DNA from 3 places in the Streptomyces sp. NPDC059008 genome. Region 1 is predicted to be linked to each of the others. Evidence: riboswitches for the same ligand, from Rfam matches in the RefSeq annotation. Region 1 holds a riboswitch; each other region holds the start of a gene.

Region 1 (4,270 bases):
ACCGCCTCGAACATCCGGGGATTGTTCCAGTACCCGCCGTGGTCGTCGTGCCGGAGCGGGACCGGCCCCTTGAACGCCTTCGAGTGCACCGTGAAGGAGCTGCCGGTCTCCCCCGGATACAGATCGTCGAAGAACAGCCCCACCGACTCGCCGGGGCGCGCACCCTGCGGGGAACCACTCACCTCGAACGACGGCCGCGGCGCGGCCACCACATGGACCGTTCCCCGGTTCACCACACGCCCGGCGATCTCGACCGTGAGCGGGTACCTGCCGCGCTGGGCCTTCATCGCGATCCGGCCCCGTGCCTGGTAGCCGAGGCCCCATGTGGGCTCCGTCATCCGGTCCCGTTGGTAGGCGAGCCGGACGGTGTGCGCGAAGGCCGGGGATTTCACGACCACTTGCTCGTGCCGTGTGGCGACGCCGACCACCTGGAGGTCGACGACCTCACCCGGCCGCTCGCCGTCCGACTGGAACAGCAGCTGCGTCTTCTTCCTGGCGCGGCTGCCGTCGTCGGCCGCCGCGCTGCCGGACGCGCCGACAGCGCACACCACCATCCCGCCGCACACCGCGACGGCGGTGCCGATCGCGATACGTGACCAACCCACGCTGCTTCCCCCTTGACGGCCTTTCCCTGAGAGAGGGGATCTGCGCCCGATCGGTTGCGGGCGACGGGTGCATCGCCGTTCCCGTGCTCGGCCGAGGCACCTGGAGACGCCGCCCGCATCTCGGCGTCGGGGCCGGGGCGCTGGTGGCCCCGGCCCCTCGGGAGCCGTCCGGTCAGGACGCGGGCAGCTCGCCGCGGACGGTGCGGGCCGCGGCCACCAGGTTCTCCAGGGAAGCCCGGGTCTCGGGCCAGCCCCGGGTCTTCAGACCGCAGTCCGGGTTCACCCACAGCCGCTCGGCGGGGATGGCCTTCAGGCCGGTGCGCAGCAGTTCGGCCGCCTCCTGCGAACTGGGCACGCGCGGCGAGTGGATGTCGTACACGCCGGGCCCGGCCTCGCGCGGGTAGCCGTGGGCGGCCAGTTCACGGGCGACCTGCATGTGGGAGCGGGCGGCCTCCAGGCTGATGACGTCGGCGTCGAGGTCGTCGATGGCCTGGACGATGTCGCCGAACTCGGCGTAGCACATGTGGGTGTGGATCTGGGTGTCCGGGCGGACGCCGCTGGTGGTGATCCGGAACGCCTCCGTGGCCCAGGCCAGGTAGGCGGGCCGGTCGGCGGTGCGCAGCGGCAGGGTCTCGCGCAGCGCCGGCTCGTCCACCTGGATGACGGACGTGCCGGCCGCCTCCAGGTCGCCGACCTCGTCGCGCAGGGCCAGGGCGACCTGGCGGGCGGTGTCGCCCAGGGGTTGGTCGTCGCGGACGAAGGACCAGGCGAGCATGGTGACCGGGCCGGTCAGCATGCCCTTGACCGGACGGTCGGTGAGGGACTGGGCGTAGGCCGTCCAGCGCACCGTCATCGGCTCGGGGCGGGAGATGTCGCCGGCCAGGATCGGCGGGCGGACGTAGCGGGTGCCGTAGGACTGGACCCAGCCGTGCTGCGTGGCGAGGTAGCCGATGAGCTGCTCGGCGAAGTACTGGACCATGTCGTTGCGTTCGGCCTCGCCATGGACGAGGACGTCCAGACCGGCCTTCTCCTGGAAGGCGAGCACCTCCCGGATCTCGGCCTTGATCCGCTCCTCGTACCCGGCCGTGTCGATCCGGCCCGCGCGCAGGTCGGCCCGTGCGGTGCGCAGTTCGCCGGTCTGCGGGAAGGAGCCGATGGTCGTGGTCGGCAGCAGCGGCAGGCGGAGGTGGGCGCGTTGGGCCGTGGTCCGTTCGGCGTAGGGCTGCGAGCGGCGGGCGTCGCTCTCGGTGATCGCGCCGGACCGGGCGCGGACGGCCGGGTCGTGGGTGAGGGGGGAGTTGGCCCGGGAAGCCAGGGCCGCCCGGGTCGTGGCCAGTTGGGCGGTGATGGCGCCGGTACCGCGGGTCAGGCCCGTGGCGAGGGTGACGATCTCGGCCGTCTTCTGCCGGGCGAACGCGAGCCAGCGCAGGACCTGCGGTTCGATGTCCCGCTCGGCCGCCGCGTCGAGGGGGACGTGCAGCAGGGAGCAGGAGGCCGACACATCGACCCGGTCGGCCAGGCCGAGGAGGGTGCCGAGCGTGGCGAGGGACTTCTCCAGGTCGTTGACCCAGATGTTGCGGCCGTTGACGACGCCGGCGACCAGTCGCTTGCCCGGCAGTCCGCCGACGGCCGCGAGGGCGTCCAGGTTGGCGGCGGCGGCCTCGGTGAAGTCCAGTGCGAGCCCCTCGACCGGGGCCTTGGCCAGCACGGGCAGGGCGTCGCCCAGGCGGTCGAAGTAGGAGGCGACGAGCAGCTTGGGCCGGTCGGTGAGGGCGCCGAGTTCGCGGTAGGCGCGGGCGGCGGTGTGGAGCTCGGCCGGGGTGCGGTCCTGGACGAGGGCGGGCTCGTCCAGCTGCACCCACTCGGCGCCGGCGGCGCGCAGGTCGGCGAGGACCTCGGCGTACACGGGCAGCAGGCGGTCCAGGAGGGTCAGCGGGTCGAAGCCGGCGGCCACGCCGGGCGCGGGCTTGGCCAGCAGCAGATAGGTGACGGGACCGACCAGGACGGGCCGGGCCGTCAGACCCAGTGCCAGGGCCTCGGTCAGCTCGGCGACCTGCTTGGCGGAGTCGGCGGTGAACGTCGTGTCAGGACCCAACTCGGGCACCAGGTAGTGGTAGTTGGTGTCGAACCACTTGGTCATCTCCAGCGGTGCGACATCCTGCGTGCCTCGCGCCATGGCGAAGTAGCCGTCGAGCGGATCGGCCGCGACGGCGGCCCGGTGGCGGTCGGGGATCGCGCCGACCATGACGGTGGTGTCCAGGACGTGGTCGTAGTACGAGAAGTCGCCGGTCGGGACCTCGTCGAGGCCGGCCCCGGCCAGCTGCTGCCAGGTGGTGCGGCGCAGTTCGGCGGCGGTGGCGCGGAGGGCGTCGGCGGTGACGCGGCCCTTCCAGTAGCCCTCGATCGACTTCTTCAGTTCCCGGTCCGGGCCCTGACGCGGGTAGCCGTACACGGTGGCCCGTGCTGCCGCGGCTGCGGACTTGGTGTTCACGGAGATCTCCTTCGCGAGACGAATCCCTGAGATCCCGGCGACGGGACGAAGGCGCGAAGGGGTGACGCACCGTGCGGTACGACCTCGCGCGGCATGGCGCGGTCCTCCGCCTGGTGTGTACGCCGACCCGCCCTCGAGGTCACCGGGATATCCGGATGCGAGTGGTTCGCACCCGGGCAGATGGCAGGTCTTCGGACTCGCGGGCACGTCCTCACGGGGGAGGACACCTAATGGCCGTCGCTTCCCAGGTCCTCTCGTCGGACCCAGTGCGTATGACGGCGGTCGTTCCCGCTCACCGCTGCGGGGCAGTCCCGGATTCCCACCGGGTTCCCTCTTGCGACGCATCCCGCCTGGCGGACGGGGCGAACCAGCTGCACTGGTCAGCCTAAGGGCCGTCCGGCGATGCGGTACGTCCAGGTCGATCATTCGGAAGGTGAGGTGGGACACGCGGTCGACAGGTGTGAAGCACGACGAGGGCGGGAAACGCCGCACATGCGTTTCCCGCCCTCCTGTGAGCAGCCGCCGGTCCCTCCACCGGCGGTGCGGTCCGGGCCCCTCAGCCCGGACCGACCAGACCCTTCAGTTCTGGTCGTACTGGTGGAACCCCCGGCCGGTCTTGCGGCCCAGCAGCCCCGCCTCGACCATCCGTTGGAGCAGCGGGGGAGGGGCGTAGAGGGGTTCCTTGAACTCGTCGTAGAGCGACTCGGCGATCGAGGCGACGGTGTCCAGCCCGATCAGGTCCGCGAGCCTGAGTGGCCCCATGGGGTGGGCGCAGCCCAGCTCCATGCCGGTGTCGATGTCCGCGGCGGTGGCGAAGCCCGACTCCGCCATACGGATCGCCGCCAGCAGATACGGGACGAGCAGCGCGTTGACGACGAAGCCGGCCCGGTCCTGGGAGCGGACGACCGTCTTGCCCAGGACGCCGGTGGCGAAGTCCGCCACGAGGGAGACCGTTTCCGGGGCCGTGTGCAGGGAGGTCACGATCTCCACCAGCGGCAGCACCGGGACGGGGTTGAAGAAGTGCAGTCCCACGACCCGGTCGGCGCGGCCGGTGGCCATGCCCAGGCGCATGACGGGGAGGGAGGAGGTGTTGGTCGCCAGCACCGCCCCGGGATCCTCGACGATCTTGTAGAGCGCGGCGAACACCTCCGTCTTGGCGTCGGCGTTCTCGACG
Region 2 (4,270 bases), on a different contig from region 1:
GTCCGGGATGTGGCACGGGCGGTGGCTTTCTACGGTGAGGCGCTGGGGCTCACCGTGGATGTGGAGATACCGGGGCGGGCGGCCTTCCTCAGCGCGCCCGGCTCGCTGAACGATCACGACCTGGGGCTGTTCGCGGTAGGGGCGGACGCGCCGGGGCCGGAGGCCGGGCGCGTCGGGCTGTACCACCTGGCCTGGGAGGTCGGCACGCTCGGCGAACTCGCCGCGGCCGAGGCGCGGCTCGGCGAGCGCGGCGCCCTGGTCGGCGCCACCGACCACCTCGTCTCCAAGTCCCTGTACGCCAGGGACCCGGACGGCAACGAGTTCGAGGTGATGTGGCGGGTTCCGCGGGAGGACTGGCCGGGGCCGGAGGTGGCGGACCGGCTGCGGCCGCTGGATCTGGCGGTGGCGCTGAGGCGCTGGGGGCCGGATCTGGTGACGGGCGCCGCGGCCGGTTCGGCCACGTGAGGTGAGGCGCGGCCCGCGCGCCGTGCCTCAGGAGTCCGACGCCGGTGCCGCCTGCTCTGCGGGCTTCGCCCGGTCCGCCGCCTCCGCTCGCTGCGCCCAGCGCTTCTCCACGCCGCTCAGTCGCCAGTACGCCAGCGCCGCGGCCCACACCACGACGAACAGGCCGACGATGATGAAGCCGACGTTGTCGAGGTCGAGGCTGGAGATCCAGCCGGTCAGCGGGTCGTCGAGGGCGAGTTTGTCGTGCAGCACGGTCACCAGCTCGATCGTGCCGATGAAGAAGGCGACGGCGATCGACAGTCCGGTGATGGTGAGGTTGTAGTAGACCTTGCGCACCGGGTTGGAGAACGCCCACTGGTAGGCGAAGTTCATGAACGTGCCGTCGAGGGTGTCGAACAGGCTCATCCCGGCGGCGAACAGCAGCGGCAGGCACAGGATCGCGTACCACGGCAGGCCGGCCGCGGCGCCGCTGCCCGCCATCACCATCAGGGTCACCTCGGTCGCGGTGTCGAAGCCGAGCCCGAAGAGGAAGCCGAGCGGGAACATCTGGCCGGGGCGGGAGATCGAGCGGGTGAAGCGCCCCAGGAAGCGGTTCATGAAGCCGCGCGAGTCGAGGCGCTGCTCCAGCTCGGCCTCGTCGTACCGGCCGTCGCGCATACCGCGGAAGACCCGCCAGATCCCGGCCAACGCGATGAGGTTGAGGGCGGCGATGAGGTAGAGGAACGTCCCCGAGACCGTGGTGCCGATGGTGCCGAGGATCTGGTGGGTACGGGACTCGTCGTTGAGCAGGGTCCCGGCGAGCTGGGCGCCGCCCGCCACGAGGGCGGCCATCGCGACCACCACGCTGGAGTGGCCGAGCGCGAACCAGAAGCCCACCGAGACCGGCCGCTTGCCGTCGGCCATCAACTTGCGGGTGGTGTTGTCGATCGCGGCGATGTGGTCGGCATCGAAGGCGTGCCGCATGCCGAGGGTGTAGGCGGTGATGCCGAGTCCGGCGCCGAAGACCTGGCTGCCCACGGAGTAGTGGTGCGGGACGACGAGCAGGAAGAGCACGCCGAAGGCGACGACGTGCAGACCGGCTATGACGGCCATCAGACCGGCGGTACGGAGGGTGTCCTGCCGGCGCCACCGGAACGCGGCGGGGGCAGGGGTGTTCGGGGTATCGGTGGACAGGGCCATCCGGCGGTCACGCTCCAGCACCTCGTGGATCACTTCGTGAGATGCCGTGGCCGGTCTCCTGGCTTACGGGTGCACGCGTCCCTCCCCGCCTTCCCGGCCGCGGGCTGCGGTCAGTGGCGCCGTACGCGCGCCATGCGCATACGGAAAGGGCTGGAAACTCCCCGATCACAGTGGCGAGGGCCGCTCCGGCCTGGGACACAAGGTCCGGCACCGGTCTTCCCGAACACCACGGCTCGGTCACTCTATCTGCCGGGGAGTGCGGGATCTGTCGAGGAGGACGGGTGGAGGTGCGGGCCAGTGGCAGCGGACTCACGGCCGGTGGTCGCCGGGAGGGCCGGGGCTCCGGCGGGGCCGGTGGGCCAGGGGCGCCGGGTCAGTACTCCAAGGACGAGAGAAAGGCATGCAGTTCGCGGTCGAAGAGCCCGGTGTTCTCCAGATTGACCATATGGGCCGCGCCCGGTATTCGGACTCTTCGGGCGCCGGGGACGGCCAGCGCTATGGCGTGGGCGTTGGCGGAGATGTCCGTACTGTCGAGGTCGCCGTCGAGCACGACCGTCGGCACCCGGATCTCGCCGAGACGGTCCGCGGCGCCGACCTCAAGGGGCATCCCGGCGCCCAGCCCGTCGGCATGCACCTCCACATTGGCCGTGGCCGAGGCGCGCATCCGCTCACGGAACCCCGGGTGCACGGCGGATGGTTCGCGATGCGGACCGTCCACCCACATCCGCAGGAAGTGCTCGACATAGCGCTCCGCGCCGTCCGGTGCGCCGATGGCCGCGACCTGCTCCTTGATGTGCTCCAGGACGAAGGGGTCGGTGAAGGGGCGGCCGCTGATGCCGGGGGAGGCGAGCGCGAGGGCCGTCACCCGGTCCGGGTGGGCTATCGCGGTGTCGAGGGCGACCCGCGAACCGTGTGAGAGGCCGACGAGGACGGCGCTGGGGGCGTCGAGCGCGTCCAGGAGCGTGCACAGGTCGTCGTGGTTGGCGTAGTCCCCGTCCACCGTGGAGGACAGGCCGTGGCCGCGGAAGTCGTAGCGGATCGCGCGGAGGCCGGAGTTCACCAGCCAGGTGAACTGTTCGTCCCACATGTGCTGGTCGAGCATGCCGCCGTGCAGCAGCACCACCGCGGGACCCGAGCCGGCCGTCTCATAGAACAGCTCGCCGCTGTCGACCGGCACGAGGCCGTTGTCGACCTCGGACCAGTCGGTGATTGCTCGGGTCATGCTCCGGACCGTCCTTTGCGCGTGAGATGCGTGGTGCTGACATTACTTGTCGGTGATGTCGGCATTCTCCGGTGGAACGTGTGAGCCGTTCGCCAGGTGCCGGAATTCCTCGCCGAGTCGGTCGAGTACATGCAGGGTCGTGCGGACGTCCTCGGCGGGCAGGTCGGCCAGTCGTCGTCGCAGCTCCGTCGCCTCGAACTCCTGGATCCCGCGTATTGCCGCCGTGCCCTCGGCGGTGAGCTCGATCAGGGAGGAGCGGCGGTGTGCGGGGTTGGGTGTCGTCACGACCAGGCCCAGCTCCGCGGCGTGGTTCACCCAGCGCTGCACCGGCTGTCTGTCGAGCCCCATGGAGCGGGCCAACTGCGGCACGGTCCTGGGGCCTTCGCTGTGCAGGGCGTCCAGCAATGCGTGTTCACCGGCGGTCATGCCCGTGTCCGTCAGCTCGCGCTCCACCGCGCGGACGACCGTCCGGTGCAGCGGCCAAAGGCGTCTGATGACGCCGTACAGCAGGTCCTCGGCGGGAGGGGGTCCGTCGGTCCCCTCCCTGTCGGCGTCGCGCGCGGTGGAGCTGTGCGCTCCAGCGCCGTTCGCGTCGGTGCCATGCTCTGCGGCATCCCCCTCATTGACACTCATGATGTCATGATGACATCGATGATGTCGTTTGGGAAGGGGCTTGATGCGGAAAGGAGTTGAGGGGAAGCAGGCGGTGAGGGCGGAAGGCGTCGGCGAGGGAGAGCGGGAGAGCGGATGAAGGTCGGTCTGTTGCGTGCGGTCGGGGTGGCCACGGCGGTGTACGGGGTGGCGGTGACGGCGGTGCCCGATCTGCTGGCGCGGCCTTCGGGGCTGGTCGACGGTGAGGGAAGGGTCGAGCGGGCCACCCGGGTCTCGTTGCGCCCGCTGGCCTGGCGGGAGGTGGCCAGCGGGCTCGCGCTCGCGCTGGCGCCCGAGGGGCCGGCGCTGCGCACCGCCGCGTACATAAGGATCGCGGCGGATCTCGGGGACGCCGTCCTGGTCGGTGCGACGCTGCCGGGTCGGGACCGGAGGGCGAAGGCGGCCGCGGTGTCCGTGGGGTGGGGCGCGCTGTCGGTGGTCGGTCTGTTGGCCGGCGGGCGGCGGTAGGGGTCAGTCGCCGGACGGGGCGGGGGCCGTTTCGGGGGCGAAGGAGATGACGAGGTCGGCGTGGTCGCGAGTCGCCGCCACGAGGCGGGCGTTGGCCTCGTCCGAGGTGTGCACGAACCGTTCGGCGTCGGCGCGTGGGCGCCCGAAGCGCTCATGGCGGTCGATCAGCCGCCGGATTCGCTCCGGGTTGTCCAGCTCCACGTACCAGACCTCGTCGAGCAGCGCGCGGACCCGTGGCCACGGCGCGGAGTCGAGGAGGAGGTAGTTGCCCTCGGTGACGACGAG
Region 3 (4,270 bases), on a different contig from region 1:
GCAGCCGGCGCCGGAGGTGCTGGTTGAACCAGCGGCGTAAGCGGACCCGCGGCGGCGTCGGCAGCCGGACCTCGGGGGTGGCGAAGGACAGGACGACGTCGTCGAGGGTGTTCTGCTTCGCGGAGCGCGGCTCCCAGACGTCGCCCATCGGGGTCCGCTCGTCGGCGAGCCGGGTGCGCAGCTCCCGTACGAGGTCCTCGAAGGCGACGAAGCGTCGGCCGGGGAGGCCGTGTTCGAGGATCTCCACCATGGCGCGGGTGAAGAGGCTGCCGCCGGCCGGTTCGTCGCCGCTGAAGATCCGGCGGTTGGGCTGGGCGGCCATCAGCAGCGACATGGGCTTGCGCAGGGAGTGGAAGGCCCCGTCGGCGTTGCCGGCGTAGCAGCACTCCAGGACGATCACGATGCGCTCGGCCCGTGCGTTGTCGAGGCAGGAGAGCACCGTGTCCTGCCAGGAGACGGTGGTGTGGCTCTGCCGGGGCACCGAGGCGCCGACCATCAGCTGCAGATCGCCGCCGTCGCTGCGGACCCGGCCGTGGCCGGAGAAGTGCACCAGCAGCAGACCGCGCGCCTCGTCGGCGGCGGTCTTGAGGGCCTGCCCCAGCTCCCAGGGCTCCGTGGGGCGGCAGACCGTGACCTCGTCGGCGGTGAACAGGTCGGTGGCGGTCAGTGCCCGCCGCAGCTCGGGGGCGTTGTCCTCCACCGCGGGCAGGCCGGTCAGCGTGGTGTAGTCGTGGACACAGACCAGCAGCGCCCGGTTGATCTTTCCCCGCGCGTCGTATTCGGACATCCGGGTCAGCCCTCGCCGGTGCCGCCCCCGCGCGTCGGTCCGCCCGGATCGGGGCGTTCGGTGTCGCCGACCGGCCGCAGCTCACCGCCCGTGCCGGCGTCGACGGCGGGCGCCTCGCCCTCGGCCCGCTCCTCCTTGCGGCGCCGCAGCCACTCCCGCAGGGCGATGCCCAGCCCCTTGGTGACCTCGGCGGCGACCGCGCCGACGATCACCAGGATCAGGTCATCCACTCCCACGGCCATGTCGCCGGGACCGGCCGAGCCGGCACCGTCGGTGTCGGCCGCTTCGTGGGCGGGGCGCGGCCGCTGCTCCCAGGCGTGTTCCCGGCGGCTCAGCCAGGGTTCGCGCTCCAGCCACACCTGGAGGTCGTCGATGTCCTGCTGCGGATTGTTCGTCCCCGTGATCCTGATGCGGATCTCGTGATGACCGGCGCTCTCCGGCATCCCCCAGCCCCCTTCCGGCGGCCCCTTCGCCACCGTGCAACTGATAGTGACGTGGGATCAGGGGCACAGGCAACCGTCTGTGACGCGGCCGCCACCCTGTGGCGCGTGCCACAGCGCCTGCCGCGGGGCTGCGTCGCAGGTCAAGGTTGAGTTGACGGGCCTTCGCGGGGCGTGGTGGACTGCCGGAGCCAATCGGCGACAGATGAGGAAGTCCGGTGAGAATCCGGCGCGGTCCCGCCACTGTCACCGGGGAGCGTTCCTCCAGCGAAGGCCACGGTCCGCCTCGCGTACGTCTGACGGCGTACCAGGACTGGAAGGCCGGGGGCCACGCCGATCCGGGAGCCAGGAGACTCTTGTCGCCGTCACGTCGAGCCAGGGCGCGGACCCTGAGTGAGGACATACCGCCATGCCCGGCCGCCCTTCGAGAGCACCACTGCACGCCCCCGCAGGGCCCCTTCGAGGCCTGACGGCGGTCTGACCCGATGCGCGGCGAACACGCGGGATACGCGTGCGGCGCGGCCCTGGGCTTCCTCGCCGACCTGATCGCGGCGGATCCGCGGCGCGGCCATCCGGTGGCCGCGTTCGGCCGGGCGGCGGGCGCCGTGGAGCGCCGGCTGTGGCGCGACCACCGCGGGTACGGAGCGGCACACGCCGTGCTGTGCGCGGGCGGTGCGGCCGCCGGGGCCGCCCTGCTGCAGCGCGCCACGGGACGCTCCCGCGGCGCCCGGGTCGCGCTGACCGCGGCGACGGTCTGGGCCGTGCTGGGCGGCACCTCGCTGGGCCGGGAGGCACGGGCCGTCGGCGGGGCGCTCACGGCGGGCGACCTGGACGTGGCGCGGGAGCGGCTGCCGCATCTGTGCGGGCGTGATCCGCAGGCGCTGGACGGGCCGCAGCTGGCCCGCGCGGTGGTGGAGTCGGTCGCCGAGAACACCTCGGACGCGGTGGTGGGCGCCCTGGTGTGGGGCGCGTTCGGCGGGGTGCCCGGCCTGGTGGCGTTCCGGGCGGTGAACACGCTGGACGCGATGGTGGGTCACAAGTCGCCGCGTTACCGGCGCTTCGGCTGGGCCTCGGCCCGGCTCGACGACCTCGCCGGCTGGCCCGGCTCCCGGCTGACCGCCGCGCTGGCGGTGCTCGCCGGCCCCGACCGGCGCGGCGCGCTGCGGGCCTGGCGGGCGGACGGCGGGGCGCACCCGAGCCCCAACGCGGGCCCGGTGGAGGCGTCGTTCGCGGGTGCGCTGGGCGTACGGCTGGGCGGCACGCTGGCGTACGCCGGGCGGGTCGAGCACCGACCGGTGCTCAACGGCGGGGCGCGGCCGGTCGCGGCCGGCGACATCGAACGGGCGGTACGGCTGTCGCGGAAGGTGAGCGCGCTGGCGCTGGCGACGACGGTGGCGGGGCGGCTGGTGGCGGGCGCGGTGCGGCACAGGAGTGCGGCGGCGCGCCGCGGGAGCGGGAGGAAGAGCCGTTGAACGGGCGGAGCAGGGCGTCCGGCAAGGCCGTCGGCGGGGGCCTGTTGGTGGCCGGTACGACGTCGGACGCCGGCAAGAGCGTGGTGACGGCGGGGATCTGCCGCTGGCTGGTGCGCCAGGGCGTGCGCGTGGCGCCCTTCAAGGCGCAGAACATGTCGCTGAACTCGTTCGTCACGCGCGAGGGCGCGGAGATCGGCCGGGCCCAGGCGATGCAGGCCGCCGCGGCGCGGGTGGAGCCGACCGCGCTGATGAACCCCGTGCTGCTCAAGCCGGGCGGCGACCGCAGCAGTCAGGTGGTGCTGCTGGGCAAGCCGGTCGGTGAGCTCAGCGCCCGCGGCTACCACGCGGGCCGGCAGGAGCAGTTGCTCGGCACCGTGACCGACTGCCTGGCCGAGCTGCGGCGCACCCATGACGCGGTGATCTGCGAGGGCGCCGGCAGCCCCGCCGAGATCAATCTGCGACGCACCGACATCGTCAACATGGGCATCGCCCGGGCCGCCCGGATACCGGTCGTCGTGGTCGGCGACATCGACCGCGGCGGGGTGTTCGCGTCCTTCTTCGGCACCACGGCGCTGCTGTCGAAGGAGGACCAGGCGCTGGTCGCGGGGTACCTCGTCAACAAGTTCCGGGGCGATGTGACGCTGCTGGAGCCCGGCCTTGCGATGATGCGGCGGCTGAGCGGGCGGCCGACGCTGGGCGTGCTGCCGTTCGCGCACGGGCTGGGCATCGACGAGGAGGACGGCCTGCGGGTCTCGCTGCGCGGCGCGGTGCGCGAGAGCGTCGTGGCGCCGCCGCACGGCGCCGATGTGCTGCGGGTCGCGGTCGCCGCCGTACCGCTGATGTCGAACTTCACGGACGTGGACGCGCTGGCCGCCGAACCCGGCGTGGTGGTGCGGTTCGTGGACCGGGCCGAGGAGCTGGCCGACGCGGACCTGGTGGTGCTGCCGGGGACCCGGGGCACCGTCCGGGCGCTCGCGTGGCTGCGCGAGCGCGGCCTCGCGGACGCGATCGCCCGGCGGGCCGCCGAGGGCCGCCCGGTGCTGGGCGTCTGCGGCGGCTTCCAGATGCTGGGCGAGCGCATCGAGGACGAGGTCGAGTCGAAGGCGGGCACGGTCGAGGGGCTGGGGCTGCTGCCCGTACGGGTGCGCTTCGCGGCGGAGAAGACCCTCGCGCGGCCAGCCGGGCGGGCGCTGGGCGAGCCGGTGGAGGGGTACGAGATCCACCACGGCGTCGCCGAAGTGACCGGCGGTGAGGCGTTCTTCTCCGATGACGAAGGGCACGGCCTGGACGGCTGCCGGGTCGGCTCCGTGTGGGGCACGCACTGGCACGGCTCGCTGGAGAGCGACGGCTTCCGCCGGGCGTTCCTGCGGCGGGTGGCGGCCGACGCGGGGCGGGCGTTCGTCCCGGCCCCCGACACGAGCTTCGCCGCGCTGCGCGAGGAGCAGCTGGACCGGCTGGGCGATCTGATCGAGGAGCACGCGGACACGGACGCGCTGTGGCGGCTGATCGAGGAAGGGGTGCCGGAGGGGCTGCCGTTCGTGCCTCCGGGGGCGCCATGAGGGGTACGCATG

Evidence for each region. Region 1 has a riboswitch for cobalamin ahead of metE (5-methyltetrahydropteroyltriglutamate--homocysteine S-methyltransferase). Riboswitches for the same ligand answer to the same signal wherever they lie in the genome.
Region 2: it holds a riboswitch for cobalamin, as region 1 does, so the genes downstream of both, ACFWZH_RS09085 (HoxN/HupN/NixA family nickel/cobalt transporter) here and metE (5-methyltetrahydropteroyltriglutamate--homocysteine S-methyltransferase) in region 1, are expected to answer to the same signal.
Region 3: it holds a riboswitch for cobalamin, as region 1 does, so the genes downstream of both, ACFWZH_RS38115 (cobalamin biosynthesis protein) here and metE (5-methyltetrahydropteroyltriglutamate--homocysteine S-methyltransferase) in region 1, are expected to answer to the same signal.

The regions. Positions count from the first base shown of each region.
Region 1 is NZ_JBHYJC010000003.1:329,660-333,929, forward strand. Features, by position in the region: gene ACFWZH_RS06810 (hypothetical protein) at 1-605, opposite strand, end outside; gene metE (5-methyltetrahydropteroyltriglutamate--homocysteine S-methyltransferase) at 778-3,096, opposite strand; cobalamin riboswitch at 3,261-3,483, opposite strand; gene ACFWZH_RS06820 (3-hydroxybutyryl-CoA dehydrogenase) at 3,676-4,270, opposite strand, start outside.
Region 2 is NZ_JBHYJC010000004.1:288,144-292,413, forward strand. Features, by position in the region: gene ACFWZH_RS09080 (VOC family protein) at 1-465, shown strand, start outside; gene ACFWZH_RS09085 (HoxN/HupN/NixA family nickel/cobalt transporter) at 493-1,644, opposite strand; cobalamin riboswitch at 1,675-1,890, opposite strand; gene ACFWZH_RS09090 (alpha/beta fold hydrolase) at 2,018-2,866, opposite strand; gene ACFWZH_RS09095 (MarR family winged helix-turn-helix transcriptional regulator) at 2,909-3,499, opposite strand; gene ACFWZH_RS09100 (hypothetical protein) at 3,614-3,985, shown strand; gene ACFWZH_RS09105 (nucleoside/nucleotide kinase family protein) at 3,989-4,270, opposite strand, start outside.
Region 3 is NZ_JBHYJC010000077.1:12,176-16,445, reverse strand. Features, by position in the region: gene ACFWZH_RS38125 (caspase family protein) at 1-787, opposite strand, end outside; gene ACFWZH_RS38120 (hypothetical protein) at 793-1,230, opposite strand; cobalamin riboswitch at 1,433-1,583, shown strand; gene ACFWZH_RS38115 (cobalamin biosynthesis protein) at 1,713-2,699, shown strand; gene ACFWZH_RS38110 (cobyric acid synthase) at 2,696-4,258, shown strand.